4 regions of the Zobellella sp. An-6 genome follow, and region 4 is predicted to be linked to each of the others. Evidence: predicted binding sites of a transcription regulator. Region 4 holds the regulator's gene; each other region holds the start of a gene.
The links. The regulator LexA, encoded in region 4, represses DNA repair genes until DNA is damaged. The targets are predictions, from matches to a motif close to ANCTGTNTNNNNANACAGNT.

Region 1 (7,057 bases), 1.2 Mb from region 4:
GCTGGAGGCTGGAGGCTGGAGGCTGGAAGCTGGAAGCTGGAAGCTGGAAGCCGGGTCTACCAGCCTCTCGATCGACTTCAAGCTTCAAGCTTCCAGCTTCCAGCTGCCGTTACAGTTCCGGCAGCTCGAAGCCGAAGTGCAGGTAGGCCCTGGGAGTAGCCACGCGGCCCCGGGGGGTGCGCTGCAAAAAACCCTGCTGGATAAGGTAGGGCTCGATCACGTCCTCGATGGTTTCCTTTTCCTCGCCGATGGCCGCCGCCAGGTTGTCCAGCCCCACCGGGCCGCCCATGAATTTGTCGAGCACGGCGTGCAGCAGCTTGCGATCCATGTAGTCGAAGCCCTGCCTGTCCACGTCGAGCATGTCCAGGGCCTGGGTCGCAATCTCGGCGTCGATGCTGCCGCTGCCCCGCACCTCGGCGTAGTCCCGCACCCGACGCAGCAGCCGGTTGGCGATGCGCGGCGTGCCCCGGGCCCGGCGCGCCATTTCGAAGGCGCCCTCTTCGTTGATCGCCAGCCCCAGCTTGTCGGCGCTGCGGCCGATGATATGGGCCAAATCCGCCACCTGGTAGAACTCCAGCCGCTGCACTATGCCGAAGCGATCGCGCAGGGGCGAGGTCAGGGAGCCGGCGCGGGTGGTGGCGCCCACCAGGGTGAAGGGCGGCAGTTCGAGCTTGATGGAGCGGGCCGCCGGCCCCTCCCCTATCATGATGTCGAGCTGGTAGTCTTCCATCGCCGGATAGAGGATTTCCTCCACCACCGGGCTCAGGCGATGGATCTCGTCGATAAAGAGCACGTCGCCCGGCTCCAGGTTGGTGAGCATGGCCGCCAGGTCACCGGCCTTCTCCAACACAGGGCCAGAGGTGGTCTTGATGTTCACCCCCATCTCATTGGCGACGATATTGGCCAGGGTGGTTTTGCCGAGCCCGGGCGGGCCGAAGATCAGCAGGTGATCCAGGGCTTCTTCCCGCCGGCGCGCCGCCTCGATGAAGATTTCCATCTGGCTGCGCACATGATCCTGGCCCCGGTAGTCGGCCAGCGCCTTGGGGCGGATGGCCCTGTCGATGGCTTCCTCTTCCCGCCGGGGGGCCGGGTTGATAAAACGGTCCGCTTCTATCATGGCTTATCCCATGCTCCGCAGGGCTTCGCGGATCAGTTGCTCGGCGTTCATCTCCGGCCTGGCGATTTTCTTCATCGCCTGCTCGGCCTGGGCCGCCTTGTAGCCGAGCGCCAGCAGCGCGGCCACGGCCTCGTCCCGGGCGCTGTCGGCCAGCACCGCGGAGGTCGCCGACTCGGGCGCCGGGTTGAACAGATCGTAACCGCAGAAGCCCTTGAGCCGGTCGCGCATCTCCACGATCAGCCGCTCGGCGGTCTTTTTGCCCACCCCCGGCAGCTTGACCAGGGCACCGATCTCCCCCTGCTCCACGTTGTAGATGAACTGATCGGCGGTCATGCCGGAGAGGATGGCCAGCGCCAGCTTGGGGCCGACGCCGTTGGTCTTGATCAGCTCCCGGAACAGGGCCCGCTCGGTCTTGGTGTTGAAGCCGAACAGCAGCTGGGCGTCTTCCCGCACCACGAAGTGGGTGAGCAGGGTCACCGCCTCACCCACCTTGGGCAGTTCGTAGAAACAGCTCATGGGCAGGGTGACCTCGTAGCCCACCCCGTTCACATCCAGCAGGATCTCCGGCGCCTGCTTCTCGCTGATGATACCTTTCAACCGACCTATCACTGGGGCTCCCCGCTAACCAATCTGTGTGGCGCCAAGCATAATAAATAACTGGATAAATATCCATGCACCTGAGCTGGAAGCCATCAGTTGGAAGCAGATCGAAGCTGTTTGGAAATATTGAGCCGTCTCTTTGGATTCGGCTTTGTTTGCGGGATGGACTCCCGCCTGCGCGGGAGTGACTCACTTCTAGACAAAACACAGCCTCACAAACACGGCTTACTACCCCCAGCAACACCACTTCCAGCTTTCGGCTTCATGCTTCCAGCTTGCGCGGCCGCGCGTCAGCGAAGCCGCTTTCTCACCGTGCCGCGCACCTGGCCGGCCATGCCGATCAGGCTCTGGCGGGTGTGGCCATGGCACAGGGCCACCGCCAGGGCGTCGGCGGCGTCGGCCTGGGGCGTGCCCGGCAGCACCAGCAGCTTGACCACCATGTGCTGCACCTGGGCCTTGTCGGCGGCGCCGGTGCCCACCACCGCCTGCTTGATCTGGCGGGCGGAATACTCCGCCACCTCCAGGCCGGCGTTGGCGGCGGCGACGATGGCCGCGCCCCGGGCCTGGCCCAGCTTCAGCGCCGAGTCCGGATTGCGCGCCATAAACACCTGCTCGATGGCGAACAGCTCGGGCCGAAACTGCAGGATGATCTCGCTCACCCCGTCGTAGATCTTCTTCAGCCGGGGCGCCAGCTCATCGTCGCCCATGCGGATACAGCCCGAGCCCAGGTATTCCATCCTGTTGCCGGTTTGGCGCACCACGCCGTAGCCGGTAATGCGAGAGCCGGGATCGATGCCGAGGATAATAGCCATATCAATAAAGCCGGAAGCCGGAAGCCATAAGCTGGAAGCAGATCGAGCCGCTGACTGGAGCAGCGCCACACTTGCAGGGTGGTGACACTGACAGCCCCTGGCCTATACCAAACCGGCCCTGCCAACCCACCGTCGCCGTCGGGCTGCTTCCAGCTTCAAGCATACCGCTTACAGCTTTTGAGCCACTTCATCGGAGATCTCGCCGTTGTGGTAGACCTCCTGCACGTCGTCCAGATCCTCGAGCATGTCGATAAGCCGGAGTAGCTTGGGCGCGGTGTCTTCGTCCAGCTCCGCCCTGGTGGAAGGGATCATGGTCACCTCGGCGTTGTCGGCGGCCAGGCCGCCGGCGTCGAGGGCGTCCTTGACGGCGCCGAATTCATCCCACTGGGTGTAGACGTCGATGGAGCCGTCGTCGTTCACCACCACGTCCTCGGCACCGGCGTCGAGCGCGGCTTCCATCACCGACTCTTCCTCCGCGTCCTGGTAGCTGATCACGCCCTTCTTCTCGAACAGGTAGGCCACCGAGCCGTCGGTGCCCAGGTTGCCGCCGCTCCTGGAAAAGGCATGGCGCACCTCGGACACGGTACGGTTGCGGTTGTCGGTCATGCATTCCACCATGACGGCGGTGCCGCCCGGGCCGTAGCCCTCGTAGACGATGGTTTCCAGCACCTGGCCGTCCAGCTCGCCGGCGCCGCGCTTGATCGCCCGGTCGATGGTGTCCCGGGTCATGTTGTTGGACAGCGCCTTGTCGATGGCGGCACGCAGCCGCGGGTTGGAGGCGGCGTCGGAGCCACCTTCACGGGAGGCCGTGGTCAGTTCACGGATAAGCTTGGTGAAGATCTTGCCGCGCTTGGCATCCTGGGCCGCCTTGCGGTGCTTGATGTTGGCCCACTTACTATGACCTGCCATAGGTTATTCTCCGGTTTGCTTGCTCTGGATCAGCCTGCCGATGGCCTCCTGGTTGGTCCAGGAGCTGGCGGCGCGCCGGGCGTCCTCCAGGGACAGCCAGCGCTGGGCCAGGTGCTCGCTCAAACGCACCTCCCGGGGCGCCGGCAGGCATAAACGGAATTCGTATTCCCAGTTGTGGGTGACCCCCGGGCGATAGCGGTGCCGCCAGCGGGGATAGATCTCGAAACGCACCCGGTGCCCGGTTTCCACCAGTGCCAGGCCGTCGCCCAGCCTGATCCCGGTTTCTTCCTCCAGCTCGCGCACCGCCGCCTGCTGGCGGCTCTCGCCCGGCTCCAGACTGCCGGTGACCGACTGCCAGAAGTCCGGGTTGTCCTTGCGTTGCAACAGCAGCACCTGGTCCTCGGTATGGATGAGAACCAGCACCGACTCCGGGTGCTTGTGGCCCATGCCTCAGTCGTCCGCCCCGTCGGCCCGGGCCGCCGGCAGGCGGGTGGCGATGGCCAGCTCCGCCAGCGCGTCCGGGTTGGCCAGGCTGGGTGCATCGGTCAGCAGGCAGGAGGCGGTGGTGGTCTTGGGGAAGGCGATCACGTCGCGGATGTTGTCGGTGCCGGTGAGCAGCATCACCAGGCGATCCAGGCCGAAGGCCAGGCCGGCATGGGGCGGCGTGCCGTATTTCAGCGCCTCCAGCAGGAAGCCGAACTTCTCCTGCTGCTCCTCGGCCTCGATGCCGAGCAGGCGGAACACCGTCTGCTGCATCTCGTTGTGGTGGATACGCACCGAACCGCCGCCCACTTCGTAGCCGTTGATCACCATGTCGTAGGCATTGGCCACCGCCTCGAGCGGACAGGCTTCCAGTTCGGCAACCGAGACCTCCTTGGCGGCGGTGAAGGGATGGTGCATGGCGTAGAGACGACCGTCCTCTTCCTCGAACATGGGGAAGTCGATCACCCACAGGGGTTTCCAGCTGTCCTCCACCAGTCCCAGGTCCTTGCCAACCTTGAGGCGCAGGGCACCCATGGAGTCGGCCACCACCTTGGCGGAATCGGCGCCGAAGAAGAGGGCGTCGCCGTCCTGGGCGCCGGTACGGGCCAGCAGCTCGGCCACGATGGACTCGGTCAGGAACTTGGCCACCGGCGACTGGATGCCCTCCATGCCTTTGGCGGCCTCGTTCACCTTCAGCCAGGCCAGGCCCTTGGCGCCGTAGATGCCCACGAACTTGCCGTATTCATCGATCTGCTTGCGGGAAAGCGCCGCGCCGCCGGGCACGCGCAGGGCGGCCACCCGGCCCTTGGGATCGTTGGCCGGGCCGGCGAACACCTGGAAGTCGACCTTCTTCAGCAGATCGGCCACGTCGGTCAGCTCCAGGGGAATGCGCAGATCCGGCTTGTCGGAGCCGTAGCGGCGCATGGCCTCGGCATGGGTCATCACCGGGAAGGCGCCCAGGTCCTGGCCGGCCAGATCCTGCCACAGCTCGCGTACCAGTTGCTCCATGATGGCCCTCACTTCATCGGCGGTCATAAAGGAGGTTTCCACGTCGATCTGGGTGAATTCCGGCTGGCGGTCGGCGCGCAGATCTTCGTCGCGGAAGCACTTGACGATCTGGTAGTAGCGGTCGAAGCCGCTCATCATCAGCAACTGCTTGAACAGCTGGGGCGACTGGGGCAAGGCGTAGAAATGGCCCTTGTGCACCCGGCTCGGCACCAGGTAGTCGCGGGCGCCTTCCGGGGTGGCCTTGGTCAGCATGGGGGTTTCGATGTCGAGGAAACCCTGTTCGTCCAGGAAGCGGCGCACCCGGCTGGTGACCCTGGCGCGGGTCTTGAGGAAGCGGGCCTGCTCGGGACGGCGCAGATCCAGGTAGCGGAACTTGAGACGCTGCTCTTCGGAGTTGTTCTGGTTGAAGTCGAGCGGCAGGGGCGCGGCCTTGTTGATGATGGTCAGTTCGTGGGCGAAGACTTCCACCTCGCCGGTGGCCATGTCCTTGTTCACCTGGGACTCGGGGCGGGCCCGCACCTGGCCTGTGATCTGCACGCAGAACTCGGCGCGCAGGTCGGCCGCCTTCTCGTAGGCCTCGGCCTTGTCAGGATCGAAGAACACCTGGACGATGCCTTCCCGATCGCGCATATCGATGAAAATGAGGCCGCCCAGATCACGACGGCGATGCACCCAGCCACTCAGGGTCACATTCTGGCCAACCAGGGCAGCGTTGACCTGCCCGCAATAAATAGTGCGCATGGATCTGTTCCTAATGATATTGCCGCGCGACCGCCCGGGTCGCGGGACCGAATTTGTCAGCGAATAGCGCGCTAGTATAATCGGAAACCCGAAGGGCGGTAAAATCTTACCGCCACCACTGCGCGGTGGCGGTAAGATTTAAGCCGGAAGACGGAAGCTGGAAGACGCTCGAGGAGTCGGCGGATTCAGCGCCGCGGTTGCAGGTCAGACCGCACATGATGTCGGACCGGCATCAGCATTTACAATCACCACCGTGTTGCTTCCGGCTTACCGCTTCAAGCTCGACGAAGGAGTCACATGCCGTTATATCTGGGCCTCAGCCAGTGGTCCCATCCCGACTGGCCCGGCAGCCTGCTGCGGCGGGGGCTGAAAAACGCCGAGCACCTGGGGGATTACGCCCGGGTGTTCAACACCGTGGAGGGCAACACCAGCTTCTACGGCGTGCCCGACAGCCACAGCCTGCTGCGCTGGGAGGCCCAGACCCCGGCCCACTTCCGCTTCACCTTCAAGTTTCCCTCCTTCGTCAGTCACCAGGGCCGGCTGGAGGACAACATCCGGGCGGCGCTGGACTTTATCGACCATCTCGCCCCCCTGCACCCCAAGCTCGGCATGCTGATGCTGCAACTGCCCAAATCCTCGGGGCCGGAGCAACTGCCGGGGCTGTCGGCCCTGCTCAAGGCCCTGCCCCGGGACTTCGGCTACGGGGTGGAGGTGCGCCATCCGGCCTTTTTCGCCAAGGGCGAGGCGGAAAGAAGGCTTAACCGGCTGCTGCTGGAGCAGGGCGTCAACCGCATCATTATGGACTCGCGCCCGGTGTTTTCCTGCCCGCCCGACACCCCGGCCCTGATGGATGCCCAGGCCAAAAAGCCCAGGGTGCCGGTGCACATCATCAGCACCGGCAACAACCCCATGGTGCGCTTTATCGGCCATCCCGAGCCCGGCTACAACCGGCCCTACTGGCAGCCCTGGCTGCCGCGCCTGCGCGCCTGGCTGGACCAGGGCAAGTCGGTCTACCTGTTCGTACACACCGCCGACAACCGGCTGGCACCGATGCTGGCGGCGGAGATGGCCGACGCCCTGGGCGTCTCCCTGCCCGCCTTTCCCGGCGACGAACCCGCCCCCCAGGGCGAGTTGTTCTAAATTGGGTGAGGGCCGAGCACCTCCCCTCACGCCTCCCCCCCTCCAGGCGAAAAATAATTTGTCGCGTCGCTTTGCCGCCCGCAAGACAACACCTTGCGCTTCTTTTACAATACCAGGCATTCAGTGCAGCCCTTGCTGCCGTGAGCCAAGGTCGTAACCAATAGAACCATGCAATCAAAAGATCATATTTTCGCCGCGCCCATCGCCCAGCTTGGTGATTTCTGCTTTGACCAAAAAGTCGCCGAGG
Region 2 (7,057 bases), 2.8 Mb from region 4:
CTTCCTGGCGGTATCCAAGAAGGTGAAAACCTCCTTCGGTCTGGGGGTGGCGGTGACCGTGGTACTGACCATTTCGGTGCCGGTCAACAACCTCATCTACAACTTCATCCTCAAGGATGGTGCCCTGGCCGAAGGGGTGGATCTGAGCTTCCTGAACTTCATTACCTTTATCGGGGTAATTGCGGCGCTGGTGCAGATCCTGGAAATGCTGTTGGACAAGTTCTTCCCGGCACTCTACAACGCCCTGGGTATCTTCCTGCCGCTGATCACCGTGAACTGCGCCATCTTCGGCGGCGTGTCCTTCATGGTACAGCGGGACTACAACTTTGCCGAGTCCATCGTCTATGGTTTCGGCTCCGGTATCGGCTGGATGCTGGCCATCGTGCTGTTGGCCGGTTTGCGTGAGAAGATGAAGTATGCGGATGTGCCCGACGGCCTGCGCGGTCTGGGGATCACCTTTATCTCCGCCGGCCTGATGGCCCTCGGCTTCATGTCTTTCTCTGGCATTTCTCTGTAAACCCAGTGATGGAAAAGGAATAAACGATGGAAATCATTCTAGGCGTGGTCATGTTCACCGTGATCGTGCTGGTCCTGGTAAGCATCATCCTGTTTGCCAAGTCCAAGCTGGTCGCGGAAGGGGATGTGACTATCAGCATCAACGACGATCCCGAAAAGGCGATCACCTCCGGTGCCGGCGTCAAGCTGCTGGGCGCCCTGGCGGCCAACGGTATCTTCGTCTCTTCTGCCTGTGGTGGCGGTGGTTCCTGTGGCCAGTGCCGGGTACGCGTACTCGAGGGGGGCGGTGAAATCCTGCCCACCGAGCTGGATCACATCTCCAAGGGCGAAGCCCGCCACGGCGAGCGTCTGTCCTGCCAGGTGAACGTCAAGCAGGACATGAAGATCGAGCTGCCGGAAGAAGTGTTCGGCATCAAGAAGTGGGACTGTGAGGTTATCTCCAACGATAACAAGGCCACCTTCATCAAGGAGCTCAAGCTCAAGATCCCCAACGGCGAAAGCGTGCCTTTCCGTGCCGGTGGCTACATCCAGATCGAGGCGCCGCCCCATCACGTCAAGTACAAGGACTTCGACGTGCCCGAGGAATACCGGGAAGACTGGGACAAGTTCAAGATCTTCGAGCTGGAGTCCAAGGTAGACGAGGAAACCATCCGCGCCTACTCCATGGCCAACTACCCGGAAGAAGAAGGCATCATCATGCTGAACGTGCGGATAGCAACCCCGCCGCCCAGCAACTGGAGCGCGCCTCCCGGCAAGATGTCCTCCTACATCTGGTCGCTGAAGGCCGGCGACAAGGCCACCATTTCCGGTCCCTTCGGCGAATTCTTCGCCAAGGACACCGATGCCGAGATGGTGTTCATCGGTGGTGGCGCCGGCATGGCGCCGATGCGTTCGCACATCTTCGACCAGCTCAAGCGCCTGAACTCCAAGCGCAAGATCAGCTTCTGGTACGGCGCCCGTTCCAAGCGTGAGATGTTCTACGTGGAAGACTTCGACGGCCTGCAGGAGCAGTTCGACAACTTCCAATGGCACGTGGCCCTGAGTGATCCCCAGCCCGGCGACAACTGGACCGGCTACACCGGTTTCATCCACAACGTGCTGTACGAGAACTACCTGCGCGATCACGATGCGCCCGAGGATTGCGAGTACTACATGTGTGGTCCGCCCGTGATGAACGCGGCCGTGATCAACATGCTCAAGAACCTGGGCGTGGAAGACGACAACATCCTGCTGGATGACTTTGGTGGTTAAACAATAGTGGTTAAACACTGATGAAACTTCCCGTGATCAACTGGCTGGCCCCCCTGGGGCTGGCCTTTTTATTGGCGGCCTGCCAGCCGGCGGCGACCGAAAGGCCGCAGCTGCACCTGACCGGCGATACCATGGGCACCTACTATTCGGTGAAGATAGTGGCGGCCGATGAAGCCCGGGCCCAGGAACTACAAAGCGAGATCGACCGCCGGCTGGAGCGGGTCAACGAGCAGATGTCGACCTACCGGGAAGACTCGGAGCTGAGCCGGTTTAACCGGTATCGCGGCAGCGATCCCGTGCGGGTCTCGGCAGACACCGCCAAGGTGGTGACCGCGTCCCTGCAGCTGGGGCGGCTGAGCGACGGCGCCCTGGACGTGACGGTGGGCCCTCTGGTCAACCTGTGGGGCTTCGGGCCCGATGCCCGGCCGGAGCGGATCCCGAGCGACGAGCAACTGGCGCAGATCCGCTCGCGCATCGGGCTCGAGTACCTGGCCGTCACCGTCGACGCCGGAGGCGAATACCTGCAGAAGACGCTGCCCGAGCTCTATGTGGATCTGTCGGCCATCGCCAAGGGCTTTGGGGTGGATGTGGTGTCCGAGTACCTGGCGGAAGAAGGACTGACCGATCACCTGGTGGAGATCGGCGGCGAGGTCAGGGTCAGCGGGCTCAATGCCAAGGGGCAGCCCTGGCGCATCGCGGTGGAAAAACCGGGGCCGGGCACCGGTTCGGTGCAGCAGGTGATCGCGCTCGGCAACAGCAGCGTGGCCACCTCCGGTGACTACCGCAACTATTACGAGCTGGACGGGGAACGGCTGTCCCACAGCATAGACCCGGCCACCGGCAAGCCCATTACCCACCGGCTGGCGTCGGTGACAGTGGTGCATCCCTCCTGTATGATCGCGGATGGGTTGGCGACGGCGCTGACGGTGATGGGCACCGACAAGGCGCTCGCCTTCGCGGAGCAACACCGGCTGGCCATCTATCTGCTCACCAAGACCGAAGAAGGCTTCCGGGTGGACATGTCCAGCGCCTTCAAGAAGTATTTAAGAGGTTGATATGCTGTATTTCGTCATTACGCTCGCGGTGTTTGCCCTGGTGTTTGCCGCCATGGCCATCGGCTATATCCTCCAGCGCAAGACCATTTCGGGATCCTGTGGCGGCCTGGGTAGTATCGGCGTGGAAAAGGCCTGTGACTGTCCCGACCCCTGCGACAACCGCAAGAAGAAAATGGCCAAGGAAGAAGCCCGCCGCAAGATGCTGGAAGAACACCGCATCATCTGACCGAAGCTGGAAGCCGTAAGCTGGAAGCGATAAACTGCCCGAGTGGCCTGCGATCCTGGCTTACGGCTTTTAGCTGACAGCGTGATTTGCTGTATAAAATCAAAGGCCGTAGTTTGGGTAAGCATTCTTATCTTCCACCATGCTCGGGCTGCTTCCCGCTTCCAACATTCCGCGTTAATATCTGGTTACTGTTTATTTATCCAGTTTGGTCATGCGCAAGATCATCCACGTCGATATGGACTGCTTTTTCGCCGCGGTGGAAATGCGCGCCCATCCCGAGTGGCGGGATATCCCCCTGGCCATCGGTGGCAGTGCCAGCCGGCGCGGGGTGATCGCGACCTGCAACTACCCGGCCCGGGCCTTCGGCGTGCGTTCGGCCATGGCCAGCCACCAGGCGCTCAAGCTCTGCCCGGGACTGCTGCTGATCCCCGGCAACATGGCCGAATACAAGCAGGTTTCCCGCCAGATCCGCGAGATCTTCCATCGCTATACCGACCTGGTCGAGCCCCTGTCCCTGGACGAAGCCTACCTCGACGTGACCGACAGCCCCTGGTTCGGCGGCAGCGCCACCCTGATCGCCCGGGATATCCGCCGGGCCATCCGGGAAGAGCTGCAACTGACCGCCTCTGCCGGGGTGGCGCCCAACAAGTTCCTGGCCAAGATCGCCTCGGAAGAGAACAAGCCGGACGGGCTCTTCGTGCTGCCGCCGGAGCTGGTCGAAGACTTCGTGCATCGGCTGCCCCTGGCCAAGATCCCCGGCGTCGGGCGCAAGACGGCGGAGAAGCTGTCGGCCCTGGGGCTGGAAAGCTGCGGTCAGCTGGCGGCGGTGGGCGAGGCCGAACTGGTGCGCCGCTTCGGCAAGTTCGGCCGACTGTTGTGGCAGCGGGCCAGGGGCATCGACGAACGACCGGTGCAGACACAATGGGTGCGCAAATCGGTGGGGGTGGAGACCACCCTGGCCGAGGATCTGCACCAGTCGGAGCAGGGATTGCAGGTGCTGGCCAGGCTCTGGCCGGAGCTGATCCGGCGGCTGGACGGCAGACCGGTGTGCGGTCTGTGCATCAAACTCAAGTTCAGCGATTTCGAGCAGACCACGCTCTCAAGGCGCACTCACGCGGCCGAGCTGGACTCGGCACTGAGGCTCTGTGAACGGGCCTGGGAGCGTGCCGAAGGCAGGGGCGTCCGGCTGGTAGGAGTGAGCGTGGAGCTGGCCGACAACAGCCAGGGCGTTCAGCTGGGGTTTGACTGGTAGCCCTTGCCGGGGCTCAATAGGCAGCTTGCGTCAATCATTCGGCTATCGTATTCACGCCTCACTGTCCCTTGAGATGATCTTCCTCCACGAACTGCCAGCCGTGGTTGGCGCTGGGGGAGGCCGGCGGCGGCAGGCTGGCGGACTCAGCGGAGGATACCGGCCCCAGCTCTATCGCCGGGCTGTGCCGGCCGTCGTCCGGGGCGGCCTGGTTCAATTGGGCCGCTTGTTCGTGGCGGCGATCGTTCTGGATGCCGGGGGCCAGCTTGCGGGTTTCGTCCAGCACTTCCCGGCCGAAGTCCACCATCCGGTTCAGCAGGTTGTCGGCCATGGCCGGCGCCGTCAGCAAGGACAGCAACAGACACAAGGAGGCGTATTTCATGGCGTCTTCCTCTACTCGGGGTCCTGGCCAAGAGCATAAGCCAATTTGTCCTCCTTGCCTACCGGAGACGCCATGGCTGGGTCCGATGCTGACGTTTAGCGCTCGTCGGCCTCCGGGATCTGCCTGAGCACCCGCACCAGCAGTTGCCAGAAGCGGGACACCGCTTCGATATGCACCCGCTCGTCCGGGGAGTGGGCGCCTTGAATGGTTGGGCCGAACGACACCATGTCCCACTCCGGATAGACCGCCTTGAACAGGCCGCACTCGAGGCCGGCATGGATCACCTTGACCGCCGGCTGCGCTCCGAACAGGGCCTGGTGGGTATCGAGCAGCAGTTTCATGACGGCGGAGTCGGGATCCGGCTGCCAGCCCGGGTAGCCGCCATCGAAACGGCACTCGGCCCCGGCCAGGCGGAATACCGCCGCCGTCATCTCCGCCACCCTGTCCCGCTCGGCATCGTTCAGGGAGCGGATCAGGCACTGGAGGTAGACCTGATCCCCTTCCGTCTTGATTACCCCCAGGTTGGTGGAGCTCTGCACCACTTCGGCCAGGGTCCGGCTCATGGCCATCACCCCGTGGGGGCAGGCGAGCAGGGCTGCGACCAGGCGCTGCTGCATGTCCGGGCTCATCACCCGCGGCGGCAGCTCGGCGGGCTCCAGCGCCAGGCGGATAAAGTCGTCGACCCCGGCGAATTCGACGGCGTACTGGCGGCGATGGCGGTCGAGCAGGGCCTGTACCCTGTCCAGTTCGGCGACGGGCAGGGTCAGCAGGGCCCAGGCTTCCCGGGCGATGGCATTGCGCAGGGTGCCGCCGTGCAGCTCCGCCAGCCGGACCTGGCCGTGCCGGCCGATATCGTGCAGCAGCTCCGCCAGCAGCTTGTTGGCGCTGGCCCGGCCCTGGTGAATATTGATGCCGGAGTGGCCGCCACGCAGGCCGGTGATGGCCAGGCGTACCGCCTGGTGCCCGGCGGGGACGGGCTCGGCCTGGTAGGGCAGGGTGATGTTGGCATCCACCCCGCCGGCGCAGCCCATGTAGACGTCGCCGTCCTGCTCCGAGTCGGTATTGAGCAGGATCTCGCCCCGCAACAGACCGGGCTCCAGGCCGAAGGCGCCGGTCATGCCGCTTTCCTCGTCGATGGTCAACAGCACCTCCAAGGGGCCGTGCTGCACCTCGTCGTCGGCCAGCACCGCCAGGCAGGCGGCCAGGCCGATGCCGTTGTCGGCGCCCAGGGTGGTGCCGCGGGCGCGGACCCAGTCGCCGTCGATCCAGGGCTGGATCGGATCCCGGGTAAAATCATGGGCGCTGTCGGCGTTGGCCTGGGGCACCATGTCCATATGGGCTTGCAATATGACGCCCTTGCGCCCTGCCATGCCTGCGGTGGCGGCCTTGCGGATGACGAGGTTGCCGACCCTGTCCTGGATCACGTCGAGTTCCCGCGCCCGCGCCCAGTCAATGATCCACTGGCGCAGGGCCGCCTCATGGCCGGAAGGATGGGGAATGCTGCAGAGGGTGTCGAAAAACTGCCACAGCAGGGCAGGGGAAAGGCTGCGGATCTCGCTCATGAGGTACCTGGCTTCAGACATCGGTGGGAGAAAGCCGATAGCTTACTCCCCCACCGCGGTCCTTATCCATCACTTCACTACTTTGCATGGTTTTTGTGCTTGTTGATTCAAATTTTCATTTATTTTTGGTTTAACTATCTGATTTTACGCCTTGAACATATTCACTTCGTCTGACAGCTTGCGCCCCAGGCCGGACAGGGCCTCACCGGCACTGTCGGTCTCCTGGGTCTTCAGGCGGGCCTCCTCCGCCAGTTCGCTCAGCCGGCCCAGGTTGCGGCTCATCTCTTCGGTGGTCTGCCGCTGCTGTTCGGCGGCGGTGGCGATATGGCTGTTCATGTCGTTGATAAGCCGCATGCGTTCGCTGATGGCGGCCAGGGCGTCGCCAGCCTGATCGGCGGTGCCCTGGGTGTCCTTCGCCTGCTGCATCAGGCCGTTCATATGGGCCACGGTGTCACTGGCTTCGGACTGCAGCCGCTGGATGATGTCCTGGATCTCGTCGGTCGAGCGCTGGGTGCGGGTGGCGAGGCTGCGTACTTCGTCGGCCACCACCGCGAAACCGCGGCCCTGCTCCCCGGCCCGGGCCGCCTCGATGGCGGCATTCAGCGCCAGCAGGTTGGTCTGCTCGGCGATGGCGCTGATCACCTCCAGCACCTTGCCGATGTCCTGGGCCCGCTCGGCCAGGGTGGCCAGGCGATGCTGGGCCGAGGTGAGCTCGGCCACCAGGCCGGCCGCCACCTGGCGGGTCTGGGCCACCTTGCCGCTGCCGTCCCGGGCGGCCTCGGCCGAGGCATGGCTGGCCGAGGCCGCCTGCTCCGC
Region 3 (7,057 bases), 1.5 Mb from region 4:
TACCGCCAGCTATTGAAACAGGAACAGCAAAACAGCGTATCACGCCCGCAGTTGAAACGGGTGATGCCCTGGCTGTCGGCAGCCGGGCTCCTGGCACTGCTGGCGGGTGCCTTCGTCAATGGCGGCGGCGGCCAGCTGCTGTGGAGCCTGCTGCCCCTGGCCTGGCTGCTGCTTTGCTACCGCAGGCAGTTGTTCGGCACCCGGCATTTCTTCCACAGCCTGGGCAGGGACTACGACAGTATCTCGCGACTGGTCTACTCCGGCGACGCCCCCCACGCCATCGCCGACTACCACCTGAAAATGTGGCAGGCCCGTACCCGCACCATACTGGGCCGGGTCGACGATGCCACCGGCTCGCTCAAGTCCCTGGCCGGTGCCCTGATGCAGGCCATGAGCGGCGCCCGGGACGACCTGAGCCGCCAGGACAGCGATACCCACCAGATCGCCGCCGCCATCGACGAGATGTCGAGCACCGCCACCGAGATCACCCAGAATACCCAGCGGGCCGCCGCCAATGCGGAGGAAGCCCAGCACCAGTGCCATCTGACCCAGGGCCAGCTGGAGCAGGCCAAGCAGAAGATCATCGAACTGGCCCGGGAGGCCGAGCACGCCGCCGAGGCCACCTTCGCGCTGACCCAGGAGTCGGATCGTATCGGCACCCTGATGAGCGAAATCCAGGGTATTGCCGATCAGACCAACCTGCTGGCGCTCAACGCCGCCATCGAAGCGGCCCGGGCCGGGGAGCACGGTCGCGGCTTCGCCGTGGTGGCGGAGGAGGTACGGGCCCTGTCCACCCGCACCCACGGCGCCACCGAGCAGATTCAGAGCAGCATCGGCCAGATCCAGCAGACCCTCGCCAAATGGCGCTCGATGATGGATGCCAACATGGAGCACAGCCAGGAATGTGTAGATGCCGCCGAAGCCGGCAGCGCCAGCCTGAGCCGGGTGGTAGGCGAGATCGACAACATAGTGGGGATCACGGTGCAGATTTCCGCCGCCGCCGGCCAGCAGCAGCAGGTGGCCGAGGAGATCAGCCGCAATGTACATCAGATTTCCGAAGCCTCGTCCGCCAACCTGGGCAAGATAGCCCAGGTGGAGGCCTCCAGCCGGCAACTACTGGAACGCTCCCAGGGGCTGAATGACATGACCCGTACCTTCTCCTGAGCATGGACTCCCGCCAACAGGCCATACTGACCCTGCTCGCCCTGGTACCGGCGGGACGGGTGGTCAGCTACGGCCAGTTGGCGGATCTGGCCGGCCTGCCGGGCCGGGCCAGGCTGGTCGGCCGCGTGCTCAGAACCCAAAACACCGTGGACCTGCCCTGGCACCGGGTGGTGGCGGCTTCGGGCCGCATCAGCCTGCCCAAGGGCAGCGATGGCTGGCATGAGCAACGCCGGCGGTTGCAGCAGGAAGGGGTGTTGTTGAAGGGGGACAGGGTACTGATGAAACAGCATCAGTGGCAGCCGGATCTGGCTGCCATACTGATGCTGATGGAACACTGAGGTGGGCTAATGCTTAATCGGTCTCTTCCAGCAATTCGCTGACATGGACCTGAAAAGGAATGGTTTCGTCTTCGCGTTGCAACAACACCAGCTGGTTATTGACGTCCACTTCCAGTACATAACCCGAGCCATCCGAGGTATGGCAGATCATCCCCGGCCTGATTTCATGAATATCCATATTCACTCCTTACGACAAGCTCAGCCTGCGAATCCATAACGTCCCATTTCTATCGGCTCTGCACGCTCTCCTTAGTGCTATCCACTTAATTTGACCGAAATATGAGAAAATATGCCTGTTATTTACCTTTCTGGCTCTGCTGCCACTTTCCTTCGGCATAGTGTGCGGTCCAACCAGTGGCCTTTTTATTGACCTCGGTCATCACATATTGTTCCTTGTTTTTACGACTAAAACGCACAATTGCCTTGTTACCCTCCGGATCCTGGGTCGGAGCCTCGGTCAGATACCGATATTTTTCGGGCAAGCGGTCCTTGAAACGGATCAGCTCTTCCACCAGGGGCGCCCGGGTCTCCCGGGATTTGGGGAAATTGCTGGCGGCCAGGAAGATGCCGGCAGCGCCGTCGCGCAACACAAAGTAGGCATCGGATTGACTGCAGGGCAGTTCCGGCAAGTGCACCGGATCTTCCTTCGGCGGCGCCACTTCACCGTTTTTCAGGATCTTGCGGGTATTGCCGCAGGCCTCGTTGGTACAGGCCATGTACTTGCCGAAGCGGCCGCTCTTGAGCTGCATCTCGGCACCGCAGCGATCGCAGTCGATCACCGGCCCTTCGTAGCCCTTGAGCTTGAACTGGCCTTCTTCCAGCTCGTAGCCGTCGCAATCCGGGTTCTGGCCGCACACGTGCAGCTTGCGCTTATCGTCGATAAGGTAGGCGTCCATGGCGGTGCCGCACTTGCCGCACCGGTGCTTGGCACGCAGGGCGTCGGTTTCCGCCTCTTCGTCGTTGGCCAGCACGAAATCGTCGCCCGGGATCAGGTTGATGGTCTGCTTGCAGCGCTCCTTGGGTGGCAGGGCATAGCCGGAACAGCCGAGGAAAACCCCGGTGGTGGCGGTACGGATCCCCATCTTGCGGCCACAGGCCGGACAATCGATATCGGTCAGTACCATCTGGTTGGCGCGCATGCCGCCTTCTTCCGAGGGCCGTTCGGCCTTTTCCAGCTCCTCACTGAACTCGGCATAGAAAGCATCCAGCACCTGGGTCCAGTTCAGGCTGCCACCGGCAATTTCGTCCAGCTTGCTTTCCATCTGGGCGGTGAAGTCGTAATTCATCAGCTCGGCGAAGCTCTCCTGCAGCCGGTCGGCCACGATTTCGCCCATCTTCTCCGCAAAGAAACGCCGGCTTTCCACCTTGACATAGCCCCGATCCTGGATAGTGGAGATGATGGAGGCATAGGTGGACGGCCGGCCGATGCCCCGCTTCTCCAGCTCCCGTACCAGCGCCGCCTCGGTGAAGCGGGCCGGTGGCTTGGTGAAGTGCTGCTTGGGTTCGAGTCCGTCGAGGCTGAGCACCTCGCCCGCCTGCACCGCCGGCAGCTCGGTATCTTCGCCCTTGCGGCTCTGGGGACTCAGCACCTTGGTCCAGCCAGCGAAACGCAGGATGCGGCCACGGGCCTTGAGTTCGTAATCGCCGGCCTGCACCGTGATGGTGCTGCTGTCGTACTGGGCCGGCGTCATCTGGCAGGCCACGAACTGCCGCCAGATGAGATCGTACAGCCGTTTGGCATCCGCTTCCATGCCGTCGAGCCGGTCCGCCGTCAGGGTCACGTCCGAAGGGCGGATGGCCTCGTGGGCCTCCTGGGCGTTGGCCTTGGCGCCGTAAACGTTGGGGCTCTCGGGCAGGTAGGCCTTGCCGTAGTTGTCCTGGATAAAATCGCGCACCCCGTTCACCGCTTCCTGGCTCAGGTTGGTGGAATCGGTTCGCATATAGGTGATATAGCCTGCCTCGTACAGGCGCTGGGCCAGCATCATGGTGCGCTTCACCCCGAAGCTCAGTCGGGTGCTGGCCGCCTGCTGCAGGGTGGAGGTAATGAAGGGCGCCGGCGGCTTGCTCTGGGTCGGCTTGTCTTCCCGGGACACCACTTCGAACCGGCTGGCCTTGAGGGCATCCACCGCCGCCATGGTCTGGGCTTCGTTGACCGGCCGGAACTCCTGCCCCCGGCACTTGGCCACCATCATGGTTAGTGCCAACTGCTGTGCATTGCTCAAGGCCGCCTGGATATCCCAGTATTCTTCCGGTATGAAGGCCTTGATCTCGCGCTCTTTCTCCACGATGAGCCGCACCGCCACCGACTGCACCCGGCCGGCGGACAGACCCCGAGCGACTTTTTTCCACAACAGCGGCGACACCATATAGCCCACCACCCGGTCCAGGAAGCGACGGGCCTGCTGGGCGTTGACCCGGTTCAGGTTGAGGTCGGACGGGTGGCTGAAGGCCTCCTGGATGGCACTCTTGGTGATCTCGTTGAACACCACCCGTTTGAAACGGCCCTGGTCACCGCCGATCAGCTCCTTCAGGTGCCAGGCGATGGCTTCCCCCTCCCGGTCCAAGTCCGTTGCCAGGTAAACGGTGTCGGCCTTTTCCGCCAGGCTCTGCAATTCGGACACCACCTTTTCCTTACCCGGCAGCACCTGGTAGTCCGCCTTCCAGCCGTGCTCGGGATCCACCCCCATGCGCGCGATCAGCGCCTGGTGCTCTTTTTCCTTCTTCAGCCGGGCCTTTTCTTCGGCGCTCAGCTGCTTGGTGTCGGTCTTGCGGCCACCGGTTTTTTTCGCGGAGGAGGAGCCGGCGGTCGGCAGGTCACGCACGTGGCCGACGCTGGATTTGACGATGAAGTCCTTTCCCAGGTACTTGTTGATGGTTTTTGCCTTGGCGGGCGATTCGACGATAACCAGCGATTTGCTCATAAAGCGCGTTTAGATCCTTAAAGTCTGGCCCCGTTCGGGGTTCCGGCGGCAAGGTAATGACGGCTGTATAAGTGAAAAAGCCGTAAAAAGCAAACTTGCCCGGCGTGGCCCGGAAAAAAGTTCAATGAATTTATATTTATTTATTAACACCCTCATGCCCGTCGGAATCAACCGCTTTTTTTATACCGCTGCCTGTTCGCCCGCTTTTTATGCATTGTTATTACTTTGGTGCGATCTGTTGTTAAAAAGGGGTTACATCTTCCGAATAAATCCACATATAATGGCCACCAGCAGGATTTTCTTGTCACTTTTCACCATTTAAAAGGACAATATAATGGTACAGTTTGAAGCCAATTTTGACGGTCTGGTCGGCCCCACCCACAACTATGCCGGCTTGTCTTACGGCAATGTCGCTTCTCAAAGCAACGCCCAGGATGTTTCCAGCCCGAAAGAAGCGGCCAAGCAGGGCCTGCGCAAGATGAAGGCGTTGACCGAACTGGGCCTGGTACAGGGTGTGCTGGCCCCCCAGGAGCGCCCCGATATCCATACCCTGCGCCGTCTGGGCTTTACCGGCACCGATGCCCAGGTACTGGAAAAGGCGTTCCGGGAAGACCCGGTGCTGCTGGCCGCCTGCTGCTCCGCTTCCAGCATGTGGACCGCCAATGCCGCCACAGTGTCGCCCAGCGCCGACACCGCCGACGGCCGTATCCACTTCACCCCGGCCAATCTGACCAACAAGTTTCACCGCTCCATCGAGCATGAGGTGACCGGCCGCATCCTCGGCCAGGTCTTTGCCGACGAGCGCCATTTCAGCCACCACCAGGCCCTGCCCGCCAACGACTACTTCGGTGACGAAGGCGCCGCCAACCACACCCGCCTGTGCGCCGACTACGGCCACGCCGGGGTGGAACTGTTCGTCTACGGCCGCAGCGCCTTCAACCTGAGCGCCCCCGCCCCGCACCGCTACCCGGCGCGGCAGACCCTGGAGGCCTCCCGCGCCGTCGCCCGGCTGCACGGCCTGGGCGAGGACACCGCCATCTTTATCCAGCAGAACCCGGCGGTGATCGATCAAGGGGTGTTCCACAACGACGTCATCGCCGTGGGCAACCAGAACGTCCTCTTCTATCACCAGGAAGCCTTCCTCAACACCGCCGCCGCCCTGGAGGAGATCCGCCGCAAGCTGCCCGGCACCGAGCTGCACTTTATCGAAGTGCCCACCGATGAGGTACCGGTGGCGGACGCGGTGAAGAGCTATCTGTTCAATACCCAGATCGTCACCCTCAAACCCGGCCACATGGCCATCATCGCGCCCACCGAATGTGCCGACACCCCGAGCGTCAAGGCCTATCTGGACAAGCTGGTAACACTGGGCACTCCCATCCGGGAAGTGCATTTCATGGACGTGAAGCAGAGCATGCGCAACGGCGGCGGCCCCGCCTGCCTGCGGTTGCGGGTGGCCATGACACAAGCGGAGCACGCCGCCACCAACCCGGCCTGCCTGATGAATGAGACCCTGTTCGCCCGCCTCAACCAGTGGGTGGACAAGCACTACCGCGAGCGGCTGAGCCTGACCGACCTGCGCGATCCGGCCCTGTTGCAGGAGTCCCGCGCCGCCCTGGACGAACTCACCCAGATCCTGAAGCTGGGCTCCGTCTACCCCTTCCAGCGGTGAGATGACGGGGACAGGAAATTGAGAGGGCCGGTCTGATACCGGCCCTCTTTATTTTTCGTCAGCCAAAGGGCCGCTGGCCCGCTTCATAAAGCTTCATCAGCGCCCGGCTCACCCCGGCCTCCGCCGCCTTGCCCAGCTTGTCCTTCAGGCTCGGCCTGGGCTTGTAATGCAGGCGGATGATGCGCCTGTCCTCGCTCCGGGCCAGCAGGAAGTCGCTGCTGGTCAGCAGTTCGTCCACCAGGCCCAGTTCATGGCCATCGCGGGCCAGCCAGTGCTCTCCGGTCGCCACCCGTTCCACATCCAGGGTCGGCCGGTTCTGGGCGATGAATTCCTTGAACCGTCGATGGATCACCTCCAGCTCTTCCCGGAACTTGGCCCTGCCGTGTTCGTCGTTTTCCCCGAACAGGGTCAGGGTGCGCTTGTACTCGCCGGCGGTGTGCAACTCGATATCGATGTTTTTCTTCTTCAGGTATTTGTTGAAGTTGGGCAACTGGGCCACCACCCCGATGGAGCCGACGATGGCGAAGGGAGCCGCGATGACGCGCTCGGCCACGCAGGCCATCATGTAGCCGCCGCTGGCCGCCACCTTGTCCACCGCCACCGTCAGCCCGATGCCGCGCGCCTTGAGCCGGGCCAGTTCGGCCGCGCCCAGGCCGTAGCCGTGCACCAGGCCGCCGCCGGACTCGAGCCGGAGCAGCGTCTCGTCACCGGGTCGGGCCAGTTGCAGCAGGGCGGTGATCTCCCGGCTGAGTCCTTCCACTTCGCGGGCGTCCATGCTGCCCTTGAAGTCCAGCACATAGAGCCGGGGGCGTTCATCGCCGGCCTTTTTGTCGGCCTTGGCCTGCTGCCTGAACGCCTGCTTGAGCTGCTTGCGCTCGGCATCACTGCCGGCCGTGGCCAGTTGCAGCCGCTGCCGCTGGCGGCGCAGGCCCGCGCCGAGATCCTCCACCTCCAACTGTTCG
Region 4 (7,057 bases):
CACCCAGCCAGGGCACCGCCAGCACCCGGGCGTAAAACAGAGCACCGAAGAAGGCACCGAAGAACATCACCTCCGAAAAGATGAACCAGCTCATACCCTGGCGGAAAGAGCGGTCCATCTGTTCGCTGTACAGCCCGGAATGGGACTCATCGATCACGTTGCCGAACCAACCGAACAGCATAAAGGTCATCACCAGGGTGCCGGCGGTAAACACCAGGGGGCCGGTGATGCCGGCGATACCCGCGGCCCACATGCCGGCTCCCGAGGCCAGCAGAAACAAACCGATGGCGCCGACTATCGGCCATGGGCTCTGGGCCGGCACATAATACTGTTGGGTCTTGACCTCCATGACTGCCTCCTTGCTAGCTGCGCGTGGCAACCTGCTCGCTGATGTCGTAAAGGGTATAGGACAGGGTGAATACCTCGATATTGCCGGGCAAGGCCTCATCCACATAGAAGCGCATCGGCATCACCGCCTGCTCTCGTGCCGCCAGGGGCTGCTCCTGAAAACAGAAGCACTCGGTCTTGCGCAGATAGCCCGCCGCCACTCCTGGCGAGACCGACGGAATGGCCCGCAGCACCCTGTCCTCCGCCGCATGACTGGTCACGGTGAAGTCTACCTGGTGCATCTCGCCCGGATGCACCTGCAGCCGCCGCACCGAGGATTCGAAATCGCCGTTAAGGCCCTTGGCCTTGTAGGTGACGAACTCCACCGTCACCAGCCGCTGCTCGTCCATGGCCCTGGACTCCGCCGCCGCCGTGGTGGCGGTTTTGCCGTTCAGGCCGGTAAGATCGCAGAACACGTCATACAGCGGTACCAGGGCGAAGCCGAAGCCGAACATGACGACCGCCATCAGGCCGAGTCTGAGTGCTTTTTTACCGTGATCCATTGCCTTCGATCTCCGGGGGGGTGCTGAACGTGTGGTAGGGCGCCGGCGAGGGCACCGTCCACTCCAGACCGTGAGCCCCTTCCCAGGGGCTGGCCGCCGCCTTTTCGCCGCCGCGGATGCATTTCACCAGCACCGCCACGAAGATCAGCTGGGACAGGCCGAAGGCAAAGCCGCCGATACTGACCAAGCCGTTGATGTCGGCAAACTGCAGCGAATAGTCGGGGATGCGCCGGGGCATGCCGGCCAGCCCGAGGAAGTGCATGGGGAAGAAGAGGATGTTGACCGAAATCACCGAGCACCAGAAATGCCACTTGGCCAGTCGCTCGTCGAACATGTGGCCGGTCCATTTTGGCATCCAGTAGTAGGCCGCCGCCATGATCGAGAAGATGGCGCCGGACACCAGCACGTAGTGGAAGTGGGCCACCACGAAATAGGTGTCGTGGTACTGGAAGTCGGCCGGGGTGATGGCCAGCATCAGGCCGCTGAAGCCGCCGATGGTGAACAGCACGATAAAGGCCAGGGCGAACAGCATGGGCACCTCGAAACTGATGGCGCCGCGCCACATGGTGGCCACCCAGTTGAACACCTTGACCCCGGTGGGCACCGAGATCAGCATGGTGCAGTACATGAAGAACAGCTCCGCCGCCACCGGCATGCCCACGGTAAACATATGGTGCGCCCACACCAGGAAGCTCAGCCCGGCGATGGAGGCGGTGGCATACACCATGGAGGCATAACCGAACAGCCGCTTGCGACTGAAGGTGGGCACGATGGCCGAAATGATGCCGAAACTCGGCAAGATCATGATGTACACCTCGGGGTGGCCGAAGAACCAGAAGATATGCTGGAACAGCACGGGGTCGCCGCCGCCGGCCGCCTCGAAGAAGCTGGTGCCGAAATACTTGTCGGTGAGCACCATGGTCACCGCCCCCGCCAGCACCGGCATCACCGCGATCAGCAGGAAGGCGGTGATCAGCCAGGTCCAGCAGAACAGGGGCAGTTTCATCCAGGTCATGCCTGGCGCTCTCAGGTTCCAGATGGTAACGATGACGTTGATCGCCCCCATGATCGAGCTGATGCCCATGATATGGATGGCGAACACGAACAGAGCGGTGCTGTCCGGGGCATAGGTGGTGGACAGGGGGGCGTAGAAGGTCCAGCCGAAGTTGGGGCCGCCGCCGGGCATGAACAACGAGCTCAGCATCAGCAGGAAGGCGAAGGGCAGGATCCAGAAGCTCCAGTTGTTCATGCGCGGCAGCGCCATGTCGGGAGCGCCTATCATCATCGGGATCATCCAGTTGGCCAGGCCGACAAAGGCGGGCATGACGGCACCGAACACCATGATGAGGCCGTGCATGGTGGTCATCTGGTTGAAGAAATTGGGATCCACCAGCTGCAGGCCGGGCTGGAACAGCTCGGCGCGGATGACCATGGCCATGCTGCCGCCCAGCAGGAACATGGCCAGGCTGAACAGCAGGTAGAGGCTGCCGATGTCCTTGTGGTTGGTGGTCAACAGCCAGCGCATGATGCCCCTGGCCGGGCCCTGGTGGTGATGGTCATCCGCCACGTCCAGCTGGTCGTCCGCGGTTTGTGTCCGGTCTAACTGCGTCATCCCTGCCCCCTATTGTCCCTGCCTGGCTTGATGGATGTCCTTGGGCTGCACCAGATCACCGGTGTCGTTGCCCCAGGCGTTGCGCTCGTAAGTGATCACGGCGGCCAGCTCCTTCAGCGCCAGCTGCCGGTCGAAGCTCTGCATGGCGGTGCCCTCCTTGCCGTAGAGCACGATATCGATATGGGACGCCCTGTCGTTCAGCACCATGTTGCTGCCCCTGAGCGCGGGGAAGGCGCCGGGTATACCCTCGCCATTGGCCTGGTGGCAGGCGGCGCAGCTGCGCTGATACACCTGCTCGCCCAGGGTCATCATCTCTTCCATGGTCATTTCCATCGCCAGCAATTCCTGCTCGGCGGCCCGGGCCTCGGCCTGCTCCGCCTTCACCCGGGCCAGCCAGCCGTCGAACTCGCCGGGCGGGCGGACATCCACCACTATCGGCATAAAGGCGTGATCCTTGCCGCACAGCTCGGCGCACTGGCCGCGGTAGAGACCGGGCTGGTTGATGCGGGTCCAGGCCTCGTTGATAAAGCCGGGAATGGCGTCCTTCTTGACCGCGAAGGCCGGCACCCACCAGGAATGGATGACGTCATCGGCGGTGATCAGGAAGCGCACCTTGCGATCCGTGGGCAACACCAGGGGCCGGTCCACTTCCAGCAGGTAGTTGTCGCGCTTACGCAGGCTGCCGTCGATTTCCTGGGGCAGGGTGGCGAGCAGGCTGAAGAATTCGACGTCCTCATCGAAGTAGCGGTAGTGCCATTTCCACTGGGAGGCGGTGATCTGCACCGTCAGATCCGACTGGCTGGCGTCCTCCATGGCGATCAGGGTACGGGTGGCGGGAATGGCCATGGCCACCAGGATCAGGAAGGGGATGATGGTCCAGAGGATTTCCACCTTGGTGCTTTCATGGAACTGGGCGGCCTTGGCCCCCTTGGACTTGCGGTGATGGAGCAGGGCCCAGAACATGGCCCCGAACACCACCAGGCCGATCAGCGCGCAGATGATGAGTATGGTCATGTGCAGGCCATACACCTTCTGGCTGATATCGGTGACCCCCTGGGTCATATTGAGACGGCTTTGCGCCCACACGGGCAGCGGTGCCACTAGCGACAGCAGCAGAAAAATCGGCTTCACACGCACCCCCAAAAGTCTTAGTCCTTTATTTTGGCGCACTCGAAAGAGAGTCAGTGCTTACCGAACCACCGCGTCCATCGGTCCGGCACACACTAAGTAAAGCATTGATTATGAAAAAGTAAAAAAATGAAAAAGAAGCGGGAAGCGGGAAGCGGGAAGCGGGAAGCGGGAAGCGGGAAGCGGGAAGCGGGAAGCGGGAAGCGGGAAGCGGGAAGCGGGAAGCGGGAAGCGGGAAGCGGGAAGCGGGAAGCGGGAAGCGGGAAGCGGGAAGCGCATCTTAGGCCCCCATCCCCAGGGAAGCAAGTGGCTTAAAACCTGTTTATGATTTTTGTTAGGCGGCCTGTGGCCACCCAGCGAAGAGGCAATAGGCGCCGCTGAGCTTTGGGGGACAAAGGCTGCGGCTGCACCGACCCACCGCGCCAGGGAAGGCGCGGTGGAGCCCCCATGGGGCGAGCTTGTCCGCCGTGACGAGCCATTTCGGCCTGACCGAACATCCAGTGAATGTTCGCAGCAGGTCGAAGTGATGAGTATCGGATCCCACGGCGTGTCGGCGGAGTAGTGCCCGTTGGCCTAGAACAAAAGATTGCCAACAGGTTCTTAAAAATCGCTGTTGCGGATCACGCCCACCGCCAGGCCTTCGATGATCAGCTCCTGGCTCCGCAGGTCAACCTCGATGGGCGACAGCTCCTCGTTCTCCGGCAGCAGGCTGACCCTGCTGCCCTGACGCCGGAAGCGCTTGACCGTGACCTCGTCGTCGAGCCGGGCCACCACCACCTGGCCGTTGCGCACCTCACCGGTCTTGTGCACCGCCAGCAGGTCGCCGTCCATGATGCCGATGTCCTTCATACTCATTCCCTTGACCCGTAGCAGGAAATCTGCCGGCGGATGGAACAGGGCCGGATCCAACCGGTAATGGCTCTCTATATGCTGCTGTGCCAGGATGGGCTCACCGGCGGCTACCCGCCCGATCAGCGGCAGACCCGGCTCTTCTCCCGCTTCCTCCTCTTGCGCCAGGCGGATCCCCCGGGAGGTGCCGGGCATCATCTCGATCACCCCCTTCTTGGCCAGGGCCTTCAAATGTTCCTCGGCGGCATTGGCGGACTTGAAGCCCAGGGACTGGGCGATCTCGGCACGGGTGGGCGGCATACCGGTCTGCTGGATATGCTCCTTGATGATCTCCAGCACCTGGGACTGGCGAGGGGTTAGCGCTTTCATAGGAAACCTGTTTTTTTATACAGCTAACTGTCAGTATATCCAGTAAATCCCGCAGGGCAAGCACAATAAACCACGGTGTCGCTCCTCCCGGCCGGCCTTTCCTTGTAGCCAAGGGCGGCGATAGGGTTACCACTGCGCCAAGGCCAGGCCGGCAAACACCGCCATGCCCGCATGGTTATTGTTGAGGAAAGCCTGGAAGCAGGCCGCCCGCTCCCGGTCCCGGATCAGTCGCTGCTGGTACACGAACAACGCGGCGGCGGCCAACAGCCCCCAGTAGAAAGACGCAGCCAGGGCGAACACCTGACCGGCCGCCACCAGCAGCAGCAGGGTGGCCAGTTGCAGCAGGCCGACGATCAGCTTGTCACGCCGGCCGAACAGGATGGCGGTGGACTTGACCCCAATCCTGAGATCGTCATCCCTGTCCACCATGGCGTACATGGTGTCGTAGGCTACCGTCCAACACAGGTTGGCGGCAAACAACAACCAGAGCCCGGCCGGCAGGCTGTCTGCCTGGGCGGAGAAGGCCATGGGAATGGCCCAGGAGAAGGCGATACCCAGAAACAGCTGGGGCAGATGGGTAAACCGCTTCATAAAGGGATAGAGCGCGGCCCAGAACAGGCCGGCAAAGGCCAGGCCGATGGTGAGGGCGTTGGTGGTCAGCACCAGCACAAAGGAAAGGCCCACCAGCAGGGCGAAAAAGCCCAGCGCCTGGCGTTCGGTCAGCTCGCCGGCGGGCAACGGCCGGGCCTGGGTGCGCTTGACGTGGCCGTCGATATGGCGGTCCGCATAGTCGTTAATCACGCAGCCGGCGGAGCGCATGAAAAACACCCCGGCGACGAACACCAGCAGCACCCAGGGGGAAGGCAGGCCGTCGGCAGCGATCCACAGGGCCCAGAGGGTGGGCCAGAGCAGCAGCAGGCTGCCGATGGGCTTGTCCATGCGGGCCAGCGCCATGTAGGCACGCCAGCGCGGGCGGGAAGGCGAAGTCAGGGTGGTCATGTTACAGGCTCCTGATAGGCGGGCACGGCGGGAAGGAACAGCTCGGTCACCAGCACCCGGGCTCGCCCGGTGGCCAGCACGGACCGCCGGCCCCAGAGGGTGCCAGTCGCCCCTGCCCGCGCCACCAGCCGTTCATAGTCGACGGGCGCCAGTTCGGTGAACTCGAAGGAGGAACGCTGCAGGTCCGGGGCATCGAACAACAGCTCCCCCAGGGCACGCCGTCCCAGGCCGGTCAGCTCCGGCATGGCGGCCCGGGTGGCCGGGGAATAGAGGGAACTGGCATAGACCCAAGGCCGGCCGTCGCAATACAACAAGACTTCCCGGCAATAGGCCAGTTCGGTGTCCAGCAGGGCCATCTGTTCCGGGCTCAGGGGTAACAGGACATCGCTGGCCAGCACCTCCACCCGGAAGTCACGACTGTGCCGGCGCAAACGCTCGGTCAGGGAACCGGGATCCCGCAGCCAATCGCACAGGGTGGGCCGCCGCTGCGGCAGCGCCGCCGTCCAGTGCCAGAGATGATCGACAGAGGGCGTCACGGCTGATTCCTGAAATAACGGATACACATATAAAAAGACACGACTCAGTTGCTTTAAAAATCACGTATTTACTTGACCGGCCCGGTATTTGTTTAAACAATGCGCTCCAGAAACCAAGGCTGGAGACATTGTTTATGCTACGCATCGCTGCGCTGTGCATCTTGCTGGCGGCGACGGGCCGCGCCCAGGCACAGGAAGCACCCCCGACTTCCGAAGGGCCCCTATACTACACCATGACGCCGGACATTATTACCAACTACCAGAACTCCGGCCAGACCCTGGGCTATATCCGCGTGTCCATCGAGCTGATGCTGGAGCAGGCCGACCAGATGCCGCTGGTGGAGCAGCATATGCCGCTGCTGCGGGACGCCGTCAACAACCTGCTGGCAGAAAAGAACCAGCAGGAGATCCGCTCCCTGGCCGCCCGCACCGAATTGGCCAGCGAAGGCCTGCGCCGACTGAACGACCTGCTGCTGAAGGAAACCGGCCAGGCACCCATCCGCCGCCTGCTGTTCACCAACTTCCTCTATCAGTAACGCCGGGAGCTGTTGTCTAGCCGGGCCTGCGCCAGGCCGATCAGGCCGCCGCCAAGGTGGGCCAGATTGGCCACCGGTCCCAGCACGCCGGCAAAGCCCAGCACCAGCCACACCACCATGAACACCGCCATGCCATCC

Region 1: a site for LexA is predicted at 1,773-1,792, ahead of ruvA (Holliday junction branch migration protein RuvA). Genes of this name have one in related genera too.
Region 2: a site for LexA is predicted at 3,235-3,254, ahead of dinB (DNA polymerase IV). Genes of this name have one in related genera too.
Region 3: a site for LexA is predicted at 4,594-4,613, ahead of astB (N-succinylarginine dihydrolase). Genes of this name have one in related genera too.

The regions. Positions count from the first base shown of each region.
Region 1 covers NZ_CP199259.1:1,465,765-1,472,821, reverse strand. Annotated here, with positions in the region: gene ruvB (Holliday junction branch migration DNA helicase RuvB) at 110-1,117, opposite strand; gene ruvA (Holliday junction branch migration protein RuvA) at 1,121-1,726, opposite strand; gene ruvC (crossover junction endodeoxyribonuclease RuvC) at 2,008-2,529, opposite strand; gene ACT7DK_RS06815 (YebC/PmpR family DNA-binding transcriptional regulator) at 2,698-3,438, opposite strand; gene nudB (dihydroneopterin triphosphate diphosphatase) at 3,442-3,885, opposite strand; gene aspS (aspartate--tRNA ligase) at 3,889-5,670, opposite strand; gene ACT7DK_RS06800 (DUF72 domain-containing protein) at 5,968-6,810, shown strand; gene cmoA (carboxy-S-adenosyl-L-methionine synthase CmoA) at 6,979-7,057, shown strand, end outside.
Region 2 covers NZ_CP199259.1:3,113,031-3,120,087, reverse strand. Annotated here, with positions in the region: gene nqrE (NADH:ubiquinone reductase (Na(+)-transporting) subunit E) at 1-517, shown strand, start outside; gene nqrF (NADH:ubiquinone reductase (Na(+)-transporting) subunit F) at 544-1,767, shown strand; gene ACT7DK_RS14555 (FAD:protein FMN transferase) at 1,788-2,822, shown strand; gene nqrM ((Na+)-NQR maturation NqrM) at 2,824-3,048, shown strand; gene dinB (DNA polymerase IV) at 3,260-4,300, shown strand; gene ACT7DK_RS14540 (hypothetical protein) at 4,359-4,679, opposite strand; gene ACT7DK_RS14535 (aminoacyl-histidine dipeptidase) at 4,775-6,241, opposite strand; gene ACT7DK_RS14530 (methyl-accepting chemotaxis protein) at 6,386-7,057, opposite strand, start outside.
Region 3 covers NZ_CP199259.1:1,802,901-1,809,957, reverse strand. Annotated here, with positions in the region: gene ACT7DK_RS08335 (methyl-accepting chemotaxis protein) at 1-1,164, shown strand, start outside; gene ACT7DK_RS08330 (MGMT family protein) at 1,167-1,502, shown strand; gene ACT7DK_RS08325 (hypothetical protein) at 1,516-1,680, opposite strand; gene topA (type I DNA topoisomerase) at 1,799-4,423, opposite strand; gene astB (N-succinylarginine dihydrolase) at 4,758-6,095, shown strand; gene sohB (protease SohB) at 6,154-7,057, opposite strand, start outside.
Region 4 covers NZ_CP199259.1:301,919-308,975, reverse strand. Annotated here, with positions in the region: gene ACT7DK_RS01395 (cytochrome c oxidase subunit 3) at 1-349, opposite strand, end outside; gene ACT7DK_RS01390 (cytochrome c oxidase assembly protein) at 363-890, opposite strand; gene ctaD (cytochrome c oxidase subunit I) at 877-2,502, opposite strand; gene coxB (cytochrome c oxidase subunit II) at 2,512-3,633, opposite strand; gene lexA (transcriptional repressor LexA) at 4,231-4,848, opposite strand; gene ubiA (4-hydroxybenzoate octaprenyltransferase) at 4,975-5,847, opposite strand; gene ACT7DK_RS01365 (chorismate--pyruvate lyase family protein) at 5,844-6,383, opposite strand; gene ACT7DK_RS01360 (flagellar basal body-associated FliL family protein) at 6,518-6,919, shown strand; gene glpG (rhomboid family intramembrane serine protease GlpG) at 6,913-7,057, opposite strand, start outside.